DNA from 2 places in the Amycolatopsis sp. cmx-4-61 genome. Region 2 is predicted to be linked to the other one. Evidence: riboswitches for the same ligand, from Rfam matches in the RefSeq annotation. Region 2 holds a riboswitch; the other holds the start of a gene.
What was found. Region 2 has a riboswitch for thiamine pyrophosphate ahead of thiO (glycine oxidase ThiO). Riboswitches for the same ligand answer to the same signal wherever they lie in the genome.
Positions count from the first base shown of each region.

Region 1 (10,023 bases), on a different contig from region 2:
AGCGTCACCGGGGCGGCGCCGGACAGCGGACGGCCCGCGCTCACCTCCGCGCCCGCCGGGCCCAGCGCTCCGGAAAGCTCCCGGTCGACCGAGCCGATGAGCAGCGGCGAGAGGTTCGACGCGGCCAGCGCCGCCAGCCCGAGCAGGCAGACCAGGGTGATCGTCGCGGCCAGCACGGTGATCCGGGCCTGCAGCGTCCGGCCCCGCCACCAGGACGTCACGGGGTGATGACCTCGTCGAGCCGGGCGTCGGAGGCCAGGTAGCCGTGCCCGCGGACGGTCCGCAGCAACGCCCCGGCCCCGACCGCGTCGAGCTTGCGGCGCACGTACCCGACGTAGACCTCGACGAGGTTGCGCGTCACCGCCTGCTCCTCGCCCCAGACCGCGCGCAGCAGCTCGTCCTTCGTGACGACCGTGCCCGCCCGGCCGACCAGGACCTCCAGCAGCGCGAACTCCCGCGGGCTCAGCGGGACTTCTTCGTCGTGCCAGTGCACCTGCCGCAGCCCGCGGTCGACGGCCAGCGCACCGAGGCGCAGCGTGCCCCGGCCGGCCTCGGGCCCGGCCCGGCGCAGCACCGCGCGGACCTGCGCCACCAGCACCACGAACGAGAACGGCTTGACGAGGTAGCCGTCGGCACCGAGGTCGAGGCCGTCGGCCTGGTCGATCTCGCCGTCCTTGGCCGAGACGAGCAGCACCGGCGTGGTGACGCCGTCCTTGCGCAGCCGTTCCAGCACGCGGTAGCCGGACAGGCCCGGCAGCATGATGTCGAGGAGGACGACGTCGAACGAGCCCGTGCCCGCCAGCTGCAGGCCGGTGGGCCCGTCCGCGGCGGTGACCACGTCCATGCCCTCCGCGCGCAGGCCGCGCTGCAGGGCCTTCCGCACGCCCGGTTCGTCGTCGACCACCAGCACCCGAGGTTTCACGAGACTCATCATGACCGGTTTGCCCAGGTCGTGCGTGGGTTCTCAGCGCGATCTCAGCCTGGGGGGGAGAACCTTCAGTGGTATCTCAGCCTCGAGAGGGAAGCGTCGGTGCCAGGGAGCCGGGCACACTCGAGCCCGGGAACACCACAGGGAGAGACGCATGAAACCGAAGACGAAGGGCATCACCGCCGCGGTCGTCGGCACCGCGCTCGGTGCCGGCGGGCTCGCGTTCGTCGCCATGCCGGCCAGCGCCGACGACAAGCCGGCGCTGCCGCAGATCAGCGCCGAGGACCTCGTTCAGTCGGTCGTGAAGGCGAAGCCGGGCGCGTTCGACGGCACGCTGAAGGTCAGCAACGACCTGGGCCTGCCCGCGGTGGGGAACGCGCTGCCGGGGGCGTCGGCGCTGAACATCGACTCCGCGCACATCTTCACCGACGGCGCGGGCAAGAGCCGCTTGGCCGTCACCCAGGGGGCCAGCCAGGAGACCGTGGTCCACGACGGCACCACCGTGTGGGACTACAGCTCCAAGACGAACACCGCGACCAAGGTCACCATCCCGGCCGACGTCGCCAAGCAGCACGGCGCGGGCAGCGACAAGACCGCCGACCCGCTGGCGGCGTCGACGGAACTGCTCGCGAAGGTGCGCGAGAGCAGCACGGTGTCGGTCGACGGCACCGCGACCGTCGCGGACCGCCCGGCCTACGAGCTGGTCCTGACGCCGAAGCCGACCGAGCGGACGCTGCTGCGCGAGATCCGCGTGGCGGTCGACTCGCAGACGCGGATGCCGCTGCGCGTGTCGGTGCTGAGCAACGGCACGGCGACGCCGGCGCTCGAGGTCGCGTTCACCCAGATCGAGTTCACCCAGCAGCCGGCCGACCTCTTCGCCTTCACCCCGCCGAAGGGCGCCAAGGTGCAGGAGAAGACGCCGACGATCGACCAGCAGCACAAGGACCTCGCCGAGCAGGCCAAGCAGGACACCAAGGTCGTCGGCGACGGCTGGGACACCGTCGTCACCGGCAAGGTGCCGGCGGACGCGCTGAACGCCGCCCCGAAGCAGCAGTCCGGCCGTGAAGGCCGCGGGGCCAACGCCGACCCGAAGGCGCTGCTGGAGCGGTTCGCCAAGAAGGTCAGCGGCTCGTGGGGCAGCGGCTACCTCGTCACCACGAAGGTGGGCAGCGCGGTGCTGACCGACGACGGCCGCTTCGCCGCCGGTGCGGTGCCGGAGCAGGTCCTGTACGAAGCGCTGGGCCAGAAGTGACCAGCACGGCTGTCGAGTCCGGGGCGGACGTTTCTGCGGAGACGTCCGCCTCGGCGGTCCCGCTCGCCGCGCGCACCCGGGGGTTGCGCAAGGTGTACGGCAGCACCGTCGCGGTGGACCACGTCGACCTCGACATCCCGCAGGGCGCGGTCGTCGGGATGCTCGGGCCGAACGGCTCGGGCAAGACGACCACGATCCGGATGCTGCTCGGCCTGGTCCGGCCGACCGAGGGCGAGGTCGAGCTGCTCGGCCGGCCGATGCCGGACGCGGCCGCGCACGCGCTGCCCGACGTCGGCGCGCTGGTCGAAGGGCCGGGCTTCCACCCGTTCCTGTCCGGGCGCGACAACCTGCTGCGCTTCGCCGCGGCGGAACCGCGGCTGACGTCGGCCGGGATTCCGTCCGCAGTGGACTCGGCGCTGGAGCGCGTCGGGCTGACCGGTGCGGCGCGGCGGCGGTACAAGGGGTATTCGCTCGGCATGAAGCAGCGGCTCGGCCTCGCTTCGGCGTTGCTGGTGCCGCGGAAGATGGTCGTGCTCGACGAGCCGACCAACGGCCTCGACCCTGCGGGTACCAGGGAGATCCGCAGGATCGTGGCCGAGCTGCACGCCGACGGCGTCACCGTGCTGGTGTCGTCGCACCTGCTGGCCGAGGTCGAGGCGACCTGCACGCACGTGGCCGTGCTGCAGTCGGGGAACGTCGTCGCCCAGGGCGAGCTGGCGGAGCTGCTGGAGTCCGGGAACGCGGCCCTGCTGGTCCGCACGCCGGACGCCGAACAGGCGGTGGAAGTGCTGCGGGAGCACCGGATCGGCGCCCGGCTGACGCCGGACGGCGTCCGGGCCGACCTCACCGCGGCCGAAGCGCCGCGGGTGCTGCAGGTCCTGGTGGGCGCGGGGGTCGCGGTCCACGAGGCGACGCGGGCCCGCACCGGGCTGGAAGACCTGTTCGCGCGGTTGACCGAGGGGGCGGAATGACGACGGCGGTTCTCGACGCACCGGCGGTCCGCACGGGCCACGACACGGTGCCGTTGCCGCGGCTGCTGGCCGCGGAGCTGCGCTGGATCTTCCGGCGGCCGCGCACGCTGGCCGTGCTGGGGTTGCTGGCACTGATCCCGATCGTGATCGGCATCGGCCTCACGTTGGTGAGCGGGCCGCCCGACGCGGGCGGACCGAACCCCGACGGCGCGTTGCTGGCGTCCGCGGTCAACAACGCGTTCGTCCTGCCGATCGCGGCGATCGTGATGTCACTGGCGTTGCTGCTGCCGTTGGCGTCGGCGATGGCGGGGGCGGACGCTATCGCGGGCGAGACGTCCCACGGAACGCTGCGCGGCTGGCTGATCGCCCCGGTCGGCCGGGGCCGGCTGCTGGCGGTCAAGGCGTTCGGCGTAGCCACGGTGTCGGTGGTGTCGGTGCTGGCGATGTGCGTCACCGGCGTGGTGACGGGGCTGATCATCAACGGCACGGATTCGCTGTTCACGCTGTCGGGCACGACGCTGTCACTCGGCGGCGCGCTGGTGCGGATCCTGCTGGTGGCCGGCTGGGTGGTGCTCCAGCTGTGGGCGGTCGGCGCGGTCGCGCTGGCGATCTCCAGCTGGACCGAGCACCCGATGCTGGTGGTGGCGTCCGTGCTGGCCGCGGACATCGTGTTCACCATCCTCGGGTTCCTGAGCTCGCTGGACTGGCTGCACCCGTTCCTGCTGACGCAGAACTGGTCGCTGGCCCCGGCGGAGGTCCTGCAGGACCCGATGGGCACGCAGATGCTGGGCGAGGGCGCCCTGCGAGCGGTCTGCTACATCGTGATCGGGCTGTCGCTGGCCTACGCCCGCCTTTCGACCCGCGACGGCTGAGGTTCCTTCCGGACGGCGTCAACCGATCAGCGCGACGCCGTCCGGGTCGAGCTGCAGCTTCACCGCGTCACCCGCGCGCAGGTCCGACGCCGCCGGGGCTACTGCGTCCACAGTGGATTCCGCTAGTTTCACCACCAGCCGCACGTGTTCCCGCCGGTGTACCGCGGCCACCACCTCACCGTCCATTCCGGACGCTGCCACTCGCAGGGCGTGCGGCCGCAGGCCCAGCCGCACCGGGCCGTCGGCGACGTCCGGCAGCGCGACGTCACCGAAGGCCGTGCGCACCACTCCGCCCGCCGCCACGCCGTCGGCGAACGTCGTCACCCCCAGGAACCGGGCCACGCCGTCGTCCGCGGGGTTGCGCCACACGCGCCGGACCGCGCCCTCCTGGCGGACCTCCCCGGCGTCCAGCACCGCCACTCGGTCCGCCAGCGTGAACGCCTCCTCCTGGTCGTGCGTCACCAGCAGCGCCGTGATCTTGCTGCGGCGCAACAGATCCGCCAGGTCGATCGCCAGCTGTTCGCGCAACCCGGCGTCCAATCCGGACAGTGGCTCGTCCAGCAGGAGCAGCCGCGGCTTCGGCGCCAGCGCCCGGGCCAGCGCGACCCGCTGCGCCTGGCCGCCGGACAGCTCCGTCACCCGGCGTCGCTCGAAGCCGGACAGGCCCACCAGCTCCAGCAGCTCGGCCACCCGCGGTGCCCACTGCACGCGGGGCACGCCGTGCATCCGGAGGCCGAACGCGATGTTCGCGGCGACGTCGCGGTGGGTGAACAGCTGGCCGTCCTGGAAGACCAGGCCGAAGCCGCGCCGGTGGACCGGGACCGCGCCGAGGTCCTCGCCGTCCCAGCTCACCGAGCCGCGGGCCGACGGCTCGAGCCCGGTGATCGCGCGCAGCAGCGTCGACTTGCCCGAGCCGGACGGACCGAGCAGGGCCAGTACCTCGCCGTCGGCGATGTCCAGCCGGGCGTCGCGGACGGCCGCGAACGATCCGTAGTGGACAGTCAGGTCCCGCACCGACAGCGCCATCAGAACTCTCCCACCCCGCCGCGGCCGAGCCGGTCGATCAGCGCGACCGCCAGCACCGTCACGAGCATCAGCAACGCGCACGCCGCGTACGCCATCTGGTTGTTCAGCTCCCCCGGGCGCGCCATCAGCGACGCGATCGCGACCGGCAGCGTCGGCGCCGTCGGCCGGGCGAGGAAGCTCGTCGCACCGAACTCGCCGAGCGCCACGACGAACCCGAACCCCGCCGCCGCGACCAGCGGCCGCAGCGTCAGCGGCAGGTCGATCTCACGCCACACCCGCAGCGGGCTCGCGCCGAGCGTCGACGCGGCCTGCCGCAGCCGGACGTCGACCGAGCGCAGCACCGGCAGCACCATCCGCACGACCAGCGGGATGATCACCAGCGCCTGGGCCAGCGGGACCAGGTAGGGCGACGTCCGGAGGTCACCGGGCAGCGCGTCGAGCGTCACCAGGTAGCCGAACCCGACGGTGACCGCCGACACCCCGAGCGGCAGCATCAGGACGGCGTCCATCGTCTCGCCGAGGCCCCGCGCGGCTCTCGCGGGCGAGCGGCGCAGCGCCACCAGGACGACGGACGCCAGCACGCCGACGACCATCGCGAGCAGCGTCGCGTCGACGGCCACCTTCAGCGAGTTCAGCGCGGCGTCCCAGCCCGACACCTGGAGCGCGCCCTTCTCGCCGGTGCTCGTCAGCGCCCGGTACCCGGCGAGACTCCAGCCGTCCTCAGTGGACACCGATTCGGCGAGGAGCGCGACGATCGGCGTCACCAGCAACGCGAGCACGACGCCCGCGAGGCCGACGGCCCACCATTCGCCGCCACGCGGGCGGTGCGCCTGCCCGGACCCGATCCGGGCGCCGTCCCGGCGCCGCCGCGCCAGCCCGCCGAGGACCAGCGCGGCGACCACGGCGGCGAACTGGATCAGCGAAAGCGCCGCCGCCCCCGAAAGGTCAAGGAGGTCGACCGTGCGCAGGTAGATCTCGGTTTCCAGAGTCCGGTAGCGGGCGCCGCCGAGGATCAGGACGACCCCGAAACTGGTCGCGCAGAAGAGGAACACGACGGCCGCCGCCGACGCGATCGCCGGGGCGAGCGCGGGCAGCGTCACCGCCCGGAAGGCCCGCCACGGCGAGGCGCCGAGCGCGCGGGCGGCGTCGGCCGTCCGCGGGTCCAGCCGCGCCCACAGCCCGGCGACGGTCCGCGCGACGACGGCGACGTTGAAGAAGGCGTTGGCCAGCACGATCGGCAGCACGCCGCCGTCCGGCCAGAGCGCCCGGAACGCCAGCCCGACCACCACGGTCGGCAGCACGAACGGCACCAGCACCAACGTCCGGGCCAGGCCGACGCCGGGCAGCCGCACCCGCGCCAGCAGGAACGCCACCGGCAGGCCGGCCAGCACCGCGACCACCGTCGACGCGGCCGCGCTCCCGACGGTGAACCCGGCCAGCTGCCAAGTCCGCGCGTCGCCGAGGACGACGTCGAGGCCGCCGGCGGCGAACCCGCGGCCGATGATCGCCAGGACCGGCCAGGCGAAGAAGACCACCAGGAAACCGATCGGCGCGAGCCCGAGCAGCGCCAGCCCGAGCCCGCGGGCGGTCCGCGGCGGGGCCGTGGCCCGCCGGGCGGACGTCACGGTCACCGCCCGAGCTTTCGGGGGCTCCGGGTGGCGGAGCCCCCGGCCCGAGGCGGCGCCTCGGGTGTCACTGCACGAGCGTGCGCCATTCGCCGATCCACTTCTCGCGTCCCGCCTGCACCTGGTCCGCGGGCAGCGTCTCGGGCTTCTGCGGCAGCGGCGCGACCTGCGCCCAGCCCGGCGGCAGGTCGACGCCCTGGCGCGCCGGGTAGACGTACATGTTGGCCGCGACCGTCGCCTGGAACTGCTGGGAGAGCAGGAAGTCGACGACCTTGCGTGCGTTCTCGACCTGCTTGCCGTTCGCCAGCACGCCGGCGTACTCGACCTGCCGGTAGCAGGTGTCGAGCAGCGCCTTCGTGCGCGGCTTGCCGTCGTCGCCGACCTCGGCGGCCGGCGAAGACGCGTACGAGACGACGATCGGCCGCGGCCCCTTGCCGGACGAGCCGGAGAACTGCTTGGTGTAGGCCTCTTCCCAGCCGCTGACCACCTTGACGCCGTTGGCCTTCAGCTTCGTCCAGTAGTCCTTCCAGCCGGCGTCGCCGTACTTGGCGATGGTGCCGAGGAGGAAGGCCAGCCCGGGTGAGGCCGTCGCCGGGTCCTCGGCGACCAGCAGGTCCTTGTACTTCGGGTCGGCCAGGTCGTCGTAGGTCGAGGGCGCCGGGATCCCCTTGGCGGTGAAGTAGTTCGTGTCGACGTTGACGCAGACGTCGCCGACATCGACCGCGGAGAGCCGGTGCTCGGGGTCGACGGCGTAGCGCTGGGGCCCGCGGTCGGCCTCGGGGCTCGTGTACGGATCGAAGACGCCCTCGCCGAGCGCGCGGGAGGCGAAGGTGGAGTCGACGCCGTACGCGACGTCGCCGATCGGGTTGGCCTTGGTCAGCACGAGCTTGTTGGTCAGCGATCCGGCGTCGCCCTGCTTGAGCACGGAGATCTTGATGCCCGACTGCTTCTGGAAGGCGTCGAGCACCTCCTGCGGGGCCAGGAAGGAGTCGTGCGTCACGAGGGTGACGGTGGGCGTCTGCTGCGTGCCACCGTCACCGCTCGACAGCGAGCACGCCGAAGCGACGGCGCTGACGGCGGCGATGGCCGTCGCGGCGCGAACAGCCCTGCGTTTCATCTACCCTCCTGCACTTCGCCGGACGAGGAGGGGGAAGCCCTCCCTTCGCCGGCATGATCCGTCTCAGGTGCGAACGGTCGCGGATACCCGCCTCTCAGCCCGGCACCGGCCGGACTCCCGTGGCAACCGTGCAGCGTAGCCGAGGACGGACGACCATGGAGACATGACGGAAATCTTGAGCGACGCCGAGGCCGACGGACGGCTGGGCCCGGGCTGGACGCGGTCCGGCGCGGTGATCTCCCGCGAGGTGGAACTGGGGAGCTTCCCCCAGGCGATCGAGGCGGTGGACCGGGTGGCGGTGCTCGCCGAAGCCGCCGACCACCACCCGGACATCGACATCCGCTGGCGCACCGTGACGTTCCGGCTCTCGACGCATTCGGCGGGCGGCCTGACGGCGAAGGACTTCGACCTGGCTTCGCAGATCGACTCGGTGCTCGCCGCCCTGTGACCTCGGTAACTCTCAGTGCACTTTCCCGGGTCTGCGACGTCTCTCGGTTACCGGAACCTTCGGGAGGGAGACGAGATGACTCAGGCAATCGTGGTCGGTACGACGGCGTTCGCGACGATGGTCGCGGCGGCGGGCGGAGTGCTCTGGTTCACCGCCCGCCACCGCCGTCACCTGGACGGCTGAGAGTTCGATCACAGCTGTTAACACGGGCCATGATCGGCGCGCTGATCCGAGCGGAAGCATCGGTCCGGCCCGTAGGGATTGCCCCATGAACAGCACTCTGACCGCCGCCCAGCGCGCCTGGATCAACGCCCTCGCCCCCGCGGTGGTGCTGATCGCGATCGCCCTGCTGGGCCTGCTCGGCTAGTCGCTACCCCGCTGGTCCGGCGTCTCGGGTGCGGCGATGCCCGGCACGCCCGCACCCGCCGCCGGCTGCGGGGCGCGTTGGTGGAAGCGGGCGTGCTCGATCCACCCCTGCGGCAGCCACCCGCCGGTCACGAGCTGCGGGTGGCGGGGGTGGATCGCGAGCGCCCACGAGACGAACAGCAGTTCCGCCCAGTCCGACTGGAGCAGCCAGGAAATCGGGCCGTGCTCGCTGTTCCCGGTGAAGTGCACGGTTGCGGGCGCGACGACCGACATACCGGAAAGGTCGGTCCACGGCCAGCGCAGGATGCTCGGGGTGTGCATGTAGAAGCCGTACTGGCTCAAGTACACGTTCCCCTGCTCGATGGGGACCCAGCGCGGAACCGCCGCGGCGTGCGCGGCTCGGCGCGCCCGCGACTTGGCGATCGACCCGCCGACGAGCGACCCGGCGACGAGCCCCAGCCCCACCGCGCCGGTGCCGAAGACGAAGGGCGTGGTGACCTGCCAGCTGCCGTCCCCGAGCGCCCGGAAGTCGGAGAGCACGAACGGCCCGGTGGCCCAGAACTTCTCGTCGCCGCCGATCGTCGGCGGAAAGGGCGCCAGCACCTCGTGGACGTCTTGCGTGCTGTGCCCGCCGGCCAGCAGGGCGGCCAGGTAACAGGTGTACCGCAGCACTTCGTCGCGCTGCGTCCACGGCGGCACCGAGTTCGCTGCCGTTTTCTGCCCCATCGTGAAAACCCTCCAGCCACCGGACGACGCGGCGGCCGATCCTAATGGCCGAGGGGCCCGGTGGGGGCGGTTACCGAGCGGTCACCACCCGGCTCGCCCAATGGGGACGATCCGGGTGGACAGCGGAGGAGCTCAGACGTTGAAGCGGAACTCGACCACGTCGCCGTCGGCCATGACGTAGTCCTTGCCCTCCATGCGGACCTTGCCCGCCGCGCGGGCGGCCGCCATGGAGCCCGCCTCCATCAGGTCGTCGTACGAGACGATCTCCGCCTTGATGAAGCCGCGCTCGAAGTCCGTGTGGATCACACCCGCCGCCTGGGGGGCCGTGGCGCCCTGGGGGATCGTCCAGGCGCGGGACTCCTTCGGGCCCGCCGTCAGGTACGTCTGGAGGCCGAGCGTGTGGAACCCCGCGCGGGCCAGGGAGTACAGGCCCGGCTCCGGCTGGCCGACCGACTCGAGCAGTTCGCGCACCGACTCCTCGTCGTCCAGCTCCAGCAGCTCCGCCTCGACCTTCGCGTCGAGGAACACCGCGTCCGCCGGCGCGACCAGCTTGGTCAGCTCCGCGCGGCGGGCTTCGTCGGTGAGCACCGACTCGTCGGCGTTGAAGACGTACAGGAACGGCTTCGTCGTCAGCAGGCTCAGCTCGCGCAGCGCCTCGAAGTCGACTTCCTTCTGCGCCTGGAAGAGCGTGC
Region 1 is NZ_JAEBEI010000014.1:83,884-93,906, forward strand. It holds gene ACLJOU_RS32015 (sensor histidine kinase) at 1-221, opposite strand, end outside; gene ACLJOU_RS32020 (response regulator transcription factor) at 218-934, opposite strand; gene ACLJOU_RS32025 (LolA family protein) at 1,083-2,180, shown strand; gene ACLJOU_RS32030 (ABC transporter ATP-binding protein) at 2,177-3,151, shown strand; gene ACLJOU_RS32035 (ABC transporter permease) at 3,148-4,023, shown strand; gene ACLJOU_RS32040 (ABC transporter ATP-binding protein) at 4,042-5,049, opposite strand; gene ACLJOU_RS32045 (ABC transporter permease) at 5,049-6,614, opposite strand; gene ACLJOU_RS32050 (thiamine ABC transporter substrate binding subunit) at 6,742-7,791, opposite strand; TPP riboswitch at 7,814-7,922, opposite strand; gene ACLJOU_RS32055 (4a-hydroxytetrahydrobiopterin dehydratase) at 7,955-8,239, shown strand; gene ACLJOU_RS32060 (hypothetical protein) at 8,603-9,331, opposite strand; gene ychF (redox-regulated ATPase YchF) at 9,464-10,023, opposite strand, start outside.
Region 1: linked by a shared signal. The riboswitch ahead of ACLJOU_RS32050 (thiamine ABC transporter substrate binding subunit) and the one ahead of thiO (glycine oxidase ThiO) in region 2 are both predicted to bind thiamine pyrophosphate.

Region 2 (10,023 bases):
ACGACCGGGGTCGACTCGCCGGGCTCGCGCGCCGCGAGGGCGTTCTCGGCCAGGTGCCAGGCCGCGCGGGCGACGATCTCCCGGGCCGCGGGCTCGCCCGCGTCGTGCGCCGCGCTCACCAGCGGGGCGAACCGGGCGAGCCGGACGGGCGCCTCGGCGTTGGCCGCGGTGATCAGCGCCCGGGACGCCGCCAGCCGCCCGTCGTCGCCCCGGACGTCCACTGCTTGGACGTCCACTGGGGACAGTCCGAGCGCGGCGGTGAGCACCGCCGAGGGCAGCCCCGCCAGGGGCAGCCCTCGGCCCAGTGCCTCCAAAGTGGAGCGGACGGCTTCGCGGCCGAGCCAGAACGCCGACCCTTCGTCGCCGAGCAGCCAGCCGTAGCCGCCGGTCGTGCCGGCCAGCCGCCGGTTCCGGATGCGGCCCACGATCGAGCCGGTGCCGGCCACGACGACCGTCCCGTCGGGCGCCGCGGTCGCCGACGCGTACGCCACTTCGGCGTCGGCGACGGTCCGGACGCCGCAGACGAGGCCGATCCGCTTCCACGCGGCGTCGAAGACCGCCGCCACGCCCGGGTCGCTCAGCTTGCTGACCCCCGCCATGCCGACGACGCACGCCCGCACCGCGCCGGGGTCGCGGCCGCCGATCGCCGCGGTGATCGCGTCGGCGATCCGGCCCGCGGCGACCTCGGGCGCGTGCGCGTTGGGGTTGGCGCCCTCGCCCCGCCCGGTGCCCAGCACCGCACCGGCGGCGTCGACCAGGACGGCCCTGGTCGACGTGCCGCCGGCGTCGACGCCGATCGCGAAGCTCACCTCGTCTTGGTCACCTTCAGCAGGCCACGCGGGCTGTCCGGGTCGCCGCCGCGGGCCAGCGACAGGCCGAGCGCGATCCGCTGGATCGGCAGGATCTCCAGGATCGGTGCCAGTTCCTCGACGGTCTGCGGCACGTCGATGCGCAGCGCCGCCGGCGCCTGGGCCGACGCGGAGCCGACCGCGACGACGTCCGCGCCGCGCTTGCCGACGGCGTCGATGACCTCGCGCATCGCGTCGGCACCGTGCCCGGCGCTGGTCACCGCGAGGACCGCGGTCTGGTCGTCGACCGCCGCGACCGGCCCGTGGAGGAGGTCGGCGCCGCTGTACGCGCGGGCCGCGAGGTAGCTGGTTTCGGCGAGCTTGAGCGACGCCTCCAGCGCGGTCGCGTACGAGTAGCCCCGGGCCGCGGTGAGGACCCGGTTCACGAACCGGTAGCGGTCGACCGCGCGCTGCACGCCCTCGGTGGCGCCGTCGAGGGTCTGCTGCGCCAGCTCGCCGATCTTCTCGGCGTCGGCCGCCTTGCCGCCGCGCACCGCGTCGACGAGCAGGTACAGCGCCATCAGCGTCGCGGAGTACGTCTTGGTGGCCGCGACGGCCTTTTCGACACCGGCACCGATGTCGACGCCGAGCTCGGACGCCGCCCGCAGCGGCGAGTCCGGGGTGTTGGTGACGGACACCGTCAGCGCGCCCTGGCGCCGCGCCGTTTCGGTGACCTCGATCAGGTCGGGCGAGCCGCCGCTCTGGCTCACCGTGACGAACAGCACGTCCCGCAGATCCGGCCGCGCGCCGTACAGCGTGGCCGTCGACGGGGAAACCAGACCGGCCGGAAGGCCGAGGAGTACCTCGATCAGGTACTTCGCGTACAACGCTGCGTGGTCGCTTGATCCACGCGCCGCGAGCAAAGCGAACCGCGGGGGGCGTTGTGAGATCTTTTCCGCCACTTCGGCGATTTCCGCCTGACGCGCCACCAGTCCCGCCAAGACGTCCGGCTGCTGGGCGATCTCCGCGGCCATGTGCGCGCCGGGCCGTTGTTCGGTCATCATTTTCCTCTCCACCTCCGGCATTATGTACCGGACTCAGGCGGCGTCGGTCAGGTCTAGACCAATGTTATAGGGGCGGCGCGTTTGGGGAAAAGGGTACGTTTCTTACGGGGACGTGGCGTGCGATGAGGGAAGACATAGGGAGCCGGGCATGTTGGAGACCACCACCACGGGCGAGGCGGGCGCCGTCGCCGGGATGCGCGGGCAGCGCGAGCCCAAATACTGGGCGTTGAAACAGCACCTCCTCGACCTGCTCGACGTGCTGCCGCCGGGGTCGCCGATCCCGACCGAACGCGCGCTCGCCGGGGAGTTCACGGTCTCCCGCACCACCGTGCGCCAGGCGCTGGCCGACCTGACCGCCGAGGGCCGCCTGCACCGGGTGCAGGGGAAGGGCACGTTCGCGGCCGAGCCGAAGCTCGCCCAGCGGCTGCAGCTGTCCTCCTACACCGAAGACATGCGCAAGCAGGGCCTGAAGCCGTCGTCGAAGCTCCTCGAAGTCGAGGAAATGCCGGTCGAGGGCGATCTCGCCAAGCTGCTCGGAATCCGGACCGGCGCAAAAATCCTCCGCCTTCGCCGACTTCGGCTGGCGGACTCGCAGCCGATGGCGCTGGAGACGACCCACCTTCCCCTCGGCCGTTTCCGCGGGCTGCGCAAGCACGTCTCGGCGGGCGGTTCGTTGTACGCCGTTCTACGTGAACACTACGGCGTCGAACTCGAGCGTGCGGAAGAGACGATCGAAACGTCGCTCGCCGGGCCGCAGGAAGCGGAGATGCTCGGCGCGGACGTCGGCATGCCGGTGCTGATGCTGACCCGGCACTCGTTCGCCACGGACGGCAAGCCGGTCGAGTTCGCCCGCTCGGTCTACCGCGGCGACCGCTACAAGTTCGTGACGACGCTGCTGCCGTAAGCGCGCGGTTGACGACAGTCCCCGGTCGCGGTGGAGCGAGAACCTTGTTCGGGCTGGGTCGGTGCAACGCGCCGCAGGTCGCGCACCTGCGGTGACTGTTGCGCCGACCGACGGCTGAATAAGGTTCAGAGGGTGACTGCGACTGAAGACACCGGGATCCGGTGGGGCACCGGTGCCGCCCGCGGCGTGCTGGCCACCACCATCCTCGGCTCCGGCATGGCGATGCTCGACGGCACCATCGTCAACGTCGCGCTGCCCCGGATCGGCGCCGAGCTGAACGCGTCGGTGGCCGGGCTCCAGTGGATCCTCGACGGCTACCTGCTCGCGCTCGCCGCGCTCATCCTCGTCGCCGGTTCGCTCGGCGACCGGTACGGCCGGCGCCGCACGTACCTCGTCGGCGTCGTCTGGTTCGGCGTCGCGTCCGGGCTCTGCGCCGCCGCGACGTCCACCGAGATGCTCGTCGCGATGCGGATCCTGCAAGGCATCGGCGGCGCCCTCCTGACGCCCGGGTCGCTCGCGATCCTCCAGTCGTCCTTCGCGCACGACGCCCGCGCCCGCGCGATCGGGGCGTGGTCCGGCCTCGGCGGCATCGCGGCCGCCGCCGGGCCGCTGCTCGGCGGCTTCCTCGTGCAGGTGTGGTCCTGGCGGCTCGCGTTCCTCATCAACGTGCCGATCGCGGTCGCCGTCGTGCTCATGGCGCGGAAGTTCGTCCCCGAATCCCGCGACCCGGACGCCACCGGGCACCCGGACTTCGGCGCCGCCGCCCTCGGCGCCCTCGGCCTCGCCGGGGTGACCGGCGCGCTGGTGGAGGCGCCCGCCCGCGGCATCGGCGACCCGATCGTGCTGGTGGCGGGCCTGCTGGGGATCGCGGGGCTGGCCGCGTTCGTCGCCGTCCAGCACCGCTCGCACGAGCCGCTCGTGCCGCCGTCGCTGTTCCGCGACCGCACGTTCACGCTCTCGAACGCCCTGACCTTCGTCGTCTACGCGGCGCTCGGCGGGGTGATGATGCTGCTGGTGATGCAGCTGCAGGTGTCGCTCGGCTACTCGCCGACCGCGTCGGGGCTGGCCGGGCTGCCGCTGACGGTGATCATGCTGCTGCTCTCGGGCCGCTCCGGCGCGCTCGCGCAGCGCATCGGCCCGCGCACGCAGCTGGTGGTCGGGCCGATCGTGGTCGGCATCGGGATGCTGCTGATGCTCCGCATCGCGCCCGGTGCGTCCTACCTCGGCGCGGTGCTGCCCGCGGTGGTGGTGTTCGGGCTCGGCCTGGCGACGGTGGTGGCTCCGGTGACGGCGACGGTGCTCGCCGCGGCCCCGGACCGCTACGCCGGTGTCGCGTCCGGGGTGAACAACGCGATCGCTCGATCGGGTGGCCTGCTGGCGGTGGCGGTGCTGCCGGCGGCGGCCGGGCTGACCGGCGAGGCGTACGCGGATCCGGTGGCGCTGACGGCGGGCTGGCGGACGGCGCTGGTGATCTGCGCGGCCCTGGCGATCGCGGGCGGCCTGATCGCACTGGGCATCCACAACGGCGTCCTCGCACCGCCGTCCTCGCCGTCGGCGCCGTCGGCGCCCACGCCCGACGACGAGTGCCCGCACCTGGGCGAGTGCTACCACTGCGGCGTGGAGGGCCCGCCGACGCACATCCGCCGAGGCTCCTCCGTCGCCGGCTCCTAGCCCCGAGCGCCCCAAGGCGGCCTTGGTTGCGTCTGACGCACCCAAGGCGGCCTTCGGTGCGTCTCACGCACCGAAGGCCACATTGGGGCGCTTGGGGGCGGGTCAGCCTGCCAGGATCTCGGCGAACATCGCCGGGTCGGCGTTGCCGCCCGAGACGAGCGCGACCGTCTTCCCGGCCGGGAGCTCGTCGGCGTGGGACAAGTACGCCGCCGTCGTCACCGCGCCGCTCGGCTCAGCCACCAGCCGGGCCTTCGTCGCGAGGACGCGGACGGCCTCGCGGATTTCGTCCTCGGTCACCGTCACCATCTGGTCGACGACCTCCCGCAGGTGGGCGAAGGTCAGCTCCGACGGCTGCGAGCGCAGGCCGTCGGCGATCGTGCGGGCGCGGTCGGCCTGCGGCCACCGGACCAGCTCGCCCCGCCGGAGGCTGTCGGCGGCGTCCGCGGCCAGTGCGGGCTCGACACCGATCACGCGCGCCCGCGGGCAGCGGGCCCTGATCGCCGTGCCGACGCCGGCCGCCAGCCCGCCGCCGCTGATCGGGACCAGCACGACGTCGACGTCCGGCAGGTCCTCGGCGATCTCGAGGCCCGCGGTGCCCTGGCCGGCGATGATGGCCGCGTCGTCGAAGGGCGGGACGAGGGTCAGCCCGCGTTCGGCGGCCAGTTCGCGCGCTTTGGCCTCGTGCTCGCCGATCGGGACCTCGACGACCTCCGCGCCGTACGAGCGGGTGGCCTCGACCTTGATCCGCGGCGCGACGTCCGGCACGACGATCACCGCGGGCACGCCGTACCGCTGCGCGGCGTACGCGACTGCCTGCGCGTGGTTGCCGCTGGAGTAGGCGATGACGCCGCGGGCGCGGGCCGCGTCGTCGAGGCCGGCGATGGCGTTGAACGCGCCGCGCACCTTGAACGCTCCGACCGGCTGCAGGTTTTCGGGTTTGAGCCACAGGGTCCCGCGGGGATCCCACGTCTGGAGCAACAGGGGCGTGCGTACGGCGACATCGGCGACGCGCTTCGCGGCGGCCTCGATGTCAGAGATCGTCACCAGTTCCATGTGCCGAGTATGTCAAGAAAACGTTCGGTCTGGAGTGTCTATTATGGACAGACGGAGTGGTCCTCCTCACGCCGTGGCAACGAGGGGAGTTCCTCAGGCGCCTTAGACGTTGGACAGGGGAGAACACGGACTACGCAGATCGGGATCATGACCAAGGAGAAAACAGCGACAGCGGCAGTTGCATCGGAGGAGAAGGAAGAGAAGCCGGGCCTGCGGATCGCGCAGGTCCTGGCAGCGGCGTTGGCGGCGGTGACCGCGGCGCTGCTCGGTTCGACACTGGGCGTGGCGGGCACGGTGATCGGTGCCGGCGTCGCGAGCGTGGTGTCGACGGTCGGCAGTGAGCTGTACCTGCGCTCGCTGGAGCGCACGCGGCAGGCGGCGCTCAGAGCGCGCCAGCTGGCGACGTCGGGGATCCGGCGACGCGGGCCCGCGGAGGCGTTCCCCGAGATACCCATCACGGACCAGCCGACGGTCCCCCTGGCGAAGCCACCGGCGGCGTCCCGGCTGAAGAAGCTGCGCTGGCCGTTGCTCATCGGCACGAGCGTGGTGGCGTTCGCGGTGGCGATCCTGTCGATGATCGGCGTGGACGCGGCGACGGGCGGCAAGGTCGCGGGCGGCACCGGAGCGGGCGTCGGCAAGATCTTCGGCGGCAGCTCCGGCCAGCAGCGCGAGACGCCGTCGACGACCCCGCCGACCCCGCCGACCTCGGCGAACGACACCCAGGTGTCCCCCACGGAGACGACCCCGACGGAGACGTCGACGGCTCCGGCGACGTCGTCCCGGACGCCGACGCCGACCCCGAGCACCACGGCCGCGCTGCCGTCGACCTCGGCACCGGCCACGACGGCGACCCCGCCGACCAGCAAGGGCGCCGCGCCGACGCCGACGCCCTGACTCAGGGCAGGCGTGCCCGCAGCGCGCGCGCCGCCGCCTCGGGGTCCTCGGCCTCGGTGATCGCCCGGACCACCACGATCCGGGAGGCGCCGGCCTCCAGCACCGAAGGCAGCCGGTCGCCGTCGATGCCGCCGATCGCGAACCACGGGCGGTCCGGGGCCCAGGCCGCCGTCGCCCCGACCAGGTCCAGGCCCGGGGCGGGGCGGCCCGGCTTGGTCGGGGTCGGCCAGCACGGACCCGTGCAGAAGTAGTCCACCCCGGGCTCCGCGGCAGCGGCGAGCGCCTGGTCGAGCGAGTGCGTCGAGCGGCCGATCACGACGTCGTCGCCCAGGATGCGGCGGGCCAGCGGCACCGGGATGTCGTCCTGGCCCAGGTGGAGCACGTCCGCGCCGACCGCCAGCGCCACGTCCGCGCGGTCGTTCACCGACAGCAGGGCGCCGTGCCGGGCGCACGCTTCCGCGAGGACCTCCAGCGCCGCGATCTCGCCGGCCGCCTCCAGGGCGCCGGTCTTGTCGCGCAGCTGGATGATGTCGACGCCGCCGGCGAGGGCCGCGTCGGCGAAGGCGGCCAGGTCGCCGCGGTCCGTGCGGGCGTCCGTGCAGAGGTACAGGCGCGCCGCGTCGAGGCGGGCGCGGATCTTGTCACCGGAGAGGGCGGGCATAGCGGGGACCGTACCCCGCCGGTTAAGGTGGACGTGTCCGCACGGGAGCCCGAGGCACGGGCTGAGAGGGAGCTGCCGCTCCGACCGTGGAACCTGATCCGGGTCATGCCGGCGCAGGGAGCGTGATTCCATGACGAACCTGGCGGTGGTGGGCGGCGGCGTGATCGGCCTCGCCTGTGCGTGGCGCGCCGCCGCGCACGGTCACCACGTCACCCTCTACGACCCCGAACCCGCCCGCGGTGGCGCGTCCTGGCTGGCCGGCGGCATGCTCGCCCCCGTCACCGAGGCCTGGCCCGGCGAGGAGGACGTCCTCCGCCTCGGCGAAGAGTCGCTCAAGCGCTGGCCCGGCTTCGCGCGTGACCTGCAGGAAGAGGGTGTCGATCCCGGCCTGGCCGACCACGGGACGCTCGTCGTCGCCTTCGACAGCGCCGACGCCGGCTACCTGGAGATCCTGGCGGCCCACCTGCGCGACCTCGGCCGCGCGGCCGAGCGGCTCACCGGCCGGGCGGCCAAGCGGCTCGAACCCGGCATCGGATCCGTCCGAAGTGGACTCCACGTGCCCGGTGACCTGGCCGTGGACAACCGGAAACTGCTGCAAGCCCTGTACGACGCCTGCGTCAACCGCCAAGTCCGGTTCCAGCGAGAGCGCGTCGAAGATCTCCCGGACGCCGAAGCCGTCGTGCTCGCCGCCGGCGCCTGGACCGGACGGCTGCACCCGCAGCTCGCCGGCGCCGTCCGCCCGCTCAAGGGCGAGATCCTCCGGCTGAAGCCCCGCCGCGGCTGCCTGCCGCCGCCGCGGCACACCGTCCGGGCCGTGGTCGAGGGCCGCCCGATCTACCTGGTCCCGCGCGGGGACGCCGAAATCGTCCTCGGCGCCACCCAGTACGAGGCCGGCTTCGACCGGGCCGTCACCGCCCGCGGCGTGCGCGAGCTGCTCGACGGCGCCGAACGCGTCTTCCCCGCGATCACCGAGTACGAGCTCACCGAGACCGCCGCCGGCCTGCGCGCCGGCAGCCGGGACGCGCTGCCCTACCTCGGCCTCCTGGACGGCGGTGTCTTCGCCGCGACCGGCCACCACCGCAACGGCCTGTTGATGGCCCCGGTGACCGCGGACGCCGTGGTCGCCTGGCTCGAGGGCGACACGCCGCCGGAAGGCACCGCGGCCGCGTCCCCCGCCCGCCTGCACCAGAAGGAGCACGTGTGATGGAGATCAAGCTCAACGGCCAGTGGACGGCGGTCCCGGACGACGCCACCGTCGCCGACGTCCTCGACACGACCGGCGGCCCGCGGCCCGGGATCGCCGTCGCGGTCGACGGCGTCGTCGTCCGCCGCGCCGACTGGGCCACCACCGCGGTGCCCAAGGGCGCGGTCCTCGACGTGCTCACCGCGGTCCAGGGAGGCTGACGTGGACGAAGCACCGCTGGTCATCGGCACGACCAAGCTGACGTCCCGGCTGATCATCGGCACCGGCGGCGCGGCCAACCTCGCCGTGCTCGAACGCGCGCTGGTGGCGTCCGGCACCGAGCTGACCACCGTCGCCATGCGCCGCGCCGACGCCGAAGGCGGCTCCGGCGTCCTCGAGCTCCTCAAGCGGCTCGGCATCGAGCTGCTGCCGAACACCGCGGGCTGCCGGACGGCGGCCGAGGCCGTGCTCACCGCGCAGCTCGCGCGCGAGGCGCTGGAAACCGACCTGGTCAAGCTCGAGGTGCACGCCGACGACCGGACGCTGCTGCCGGAGCCGTTCGAGACCCTCGACGCCGCCGAACGGCTGGCCGCCGACGGGTTCACCGTGTTCGCCTACACGAACGACGACCCGGTGCTCGCGCTGCGCCTGGAGGAGGCCGGCTGCGCCGCGGTGATGCCGCTCGGGGCGCCCATCGGCACCGGCCTCGGCATTCGGAATCCGCACAACATCGAGCTGATCGTTTCGCGGGCGGGCGTCCCGGTGATCCTGGACGCCGGAATCGGCACGGCGTCGGACGCGACGCTGGCGATGGAGCTCGGCTGCGACGCCGTCCTGCTGTCCACGGCCGTCACCCGGGCGGCCGATCCGGAGCGGATGGCCGCGGCGATGCGGGCGGGTGTCGTCGCCGGCCGGTTGGCCCGCGAGGCCGGGCGCGTGCCGCAGCGCTTCTGGGCGCAGGCGTCGAGTCCACCGCGGTGAACTGCGGCTTTTCGGGGGCTCGGGGTGGCGCAGCTCCCGGTCCTGGGCGGAGCCCCGTTATAACGCAGTGTGGCTTAACGCCGAGTGTGCACCGCGAGCCCGTAAGGTGGACGGCACTTTCCGGCGCACCCGCGGCCGGGCAGGGCAGAAGGAGCCAGCCGTGACCACATCGGTTCAGGACACCTCGGGCAGGTTGTACCTCGCCGTCGGCAGGCTGTCCCGGTCCCTGCGCCAAGCCGGCGTGCCCGGGCCGGGCCACGGCGCCATCTCGGCGCTGGCGACGCTGGTACACGCCGGCCAGCTCCGGCTCGGCGACCTCGCGGCCAAGGAGGGCGTGGCCGCGGCGACGATGTCGCGGATCATCGCGTCGCTGGTCGAGGCCGGGTACGTCAGCCGGGAGTCCGACCCGGTCGACCGCCGCGCGTGGCTCGCGAAGGCGACCGAGGAGGGCGAGCGGCTGGTCTCCGGCGTCCGGTCGACGCGGGTCCAGGAGCTCAACCGGCGTCTCGACCGGCTCTCGCCGGAACACCGCGAAGCGCTGACGGCGGCGATCCCGGCGCTCGAGGCCCTGATCGCGGACGACTGAGCCGCCTGCTGCCGCAGTCCGGCGAGCTCAGCGCTCAGGGCGCGGAGCTCGTCGAGGATGCGCTGGTCAAGGAAAAATCGAACGCAGGGATGTAGCGCGACGCGTGGTCAGCGCTCCTCGGGAGCCAGCCGCCAGAAGGCCGAAACCGGGCCGACCTTCGCGCCCATCGGGTACGCGTGCTCGACGGCGTGGGAGACGAACCACTTGCCGTACCGCGCGGCCTCGACCACGGACATGC
Region 2 is NZ_JAEBEI010000001.1:1,348,878-1,358,900, forward strand. It holds gene ACLJOU_RS06645 (N-acetylglucosamine kinase) at 1-809, opposite strand, end outside; gene ACLJOU_RS06650 (SIS domain-containing protein) at 806-1,852, opposite strand; gene ACLJOU_RS06655 (GntR family transcriptional regulator) at 2,001-2,756, shown strand; gene ACLJOU_RS06660 (MFS transporter) at 2,889-4,427, shown strand; gene ACLJOU_RS06665 (threonine/serine dehydratase) at 4,530-5,480, opposite strand; gene ACLJOU_RS06670 (hypothetical protein) at 5,628-6,374, shown strand; gene thiE (thiamine phosphate synthase) at 6,376-7,035, opposite strand; TPP riboswitch at 7,067-7,172, shown strand; gene thiO (glycine oxidase ThiO) at 7,166-8,239, shown strand; gene thiS (sulfur carrier protein ThiS) at 8,239-8,439, shown strand; gene ACLJOU_RS06690 (thiazole synthase) at 8,441-9,199, shown strand; gene ACLJOU_RS06695 (MarR family winged helix-turn-helix transcriptional regulator) at 9,360-9,785, shown strand; gene thiD (bifunctional hydroxymethylpyrimidine kinase/phosphomethylpyrimidine kinase) at 9,893-10,023, opposite strand, start outside.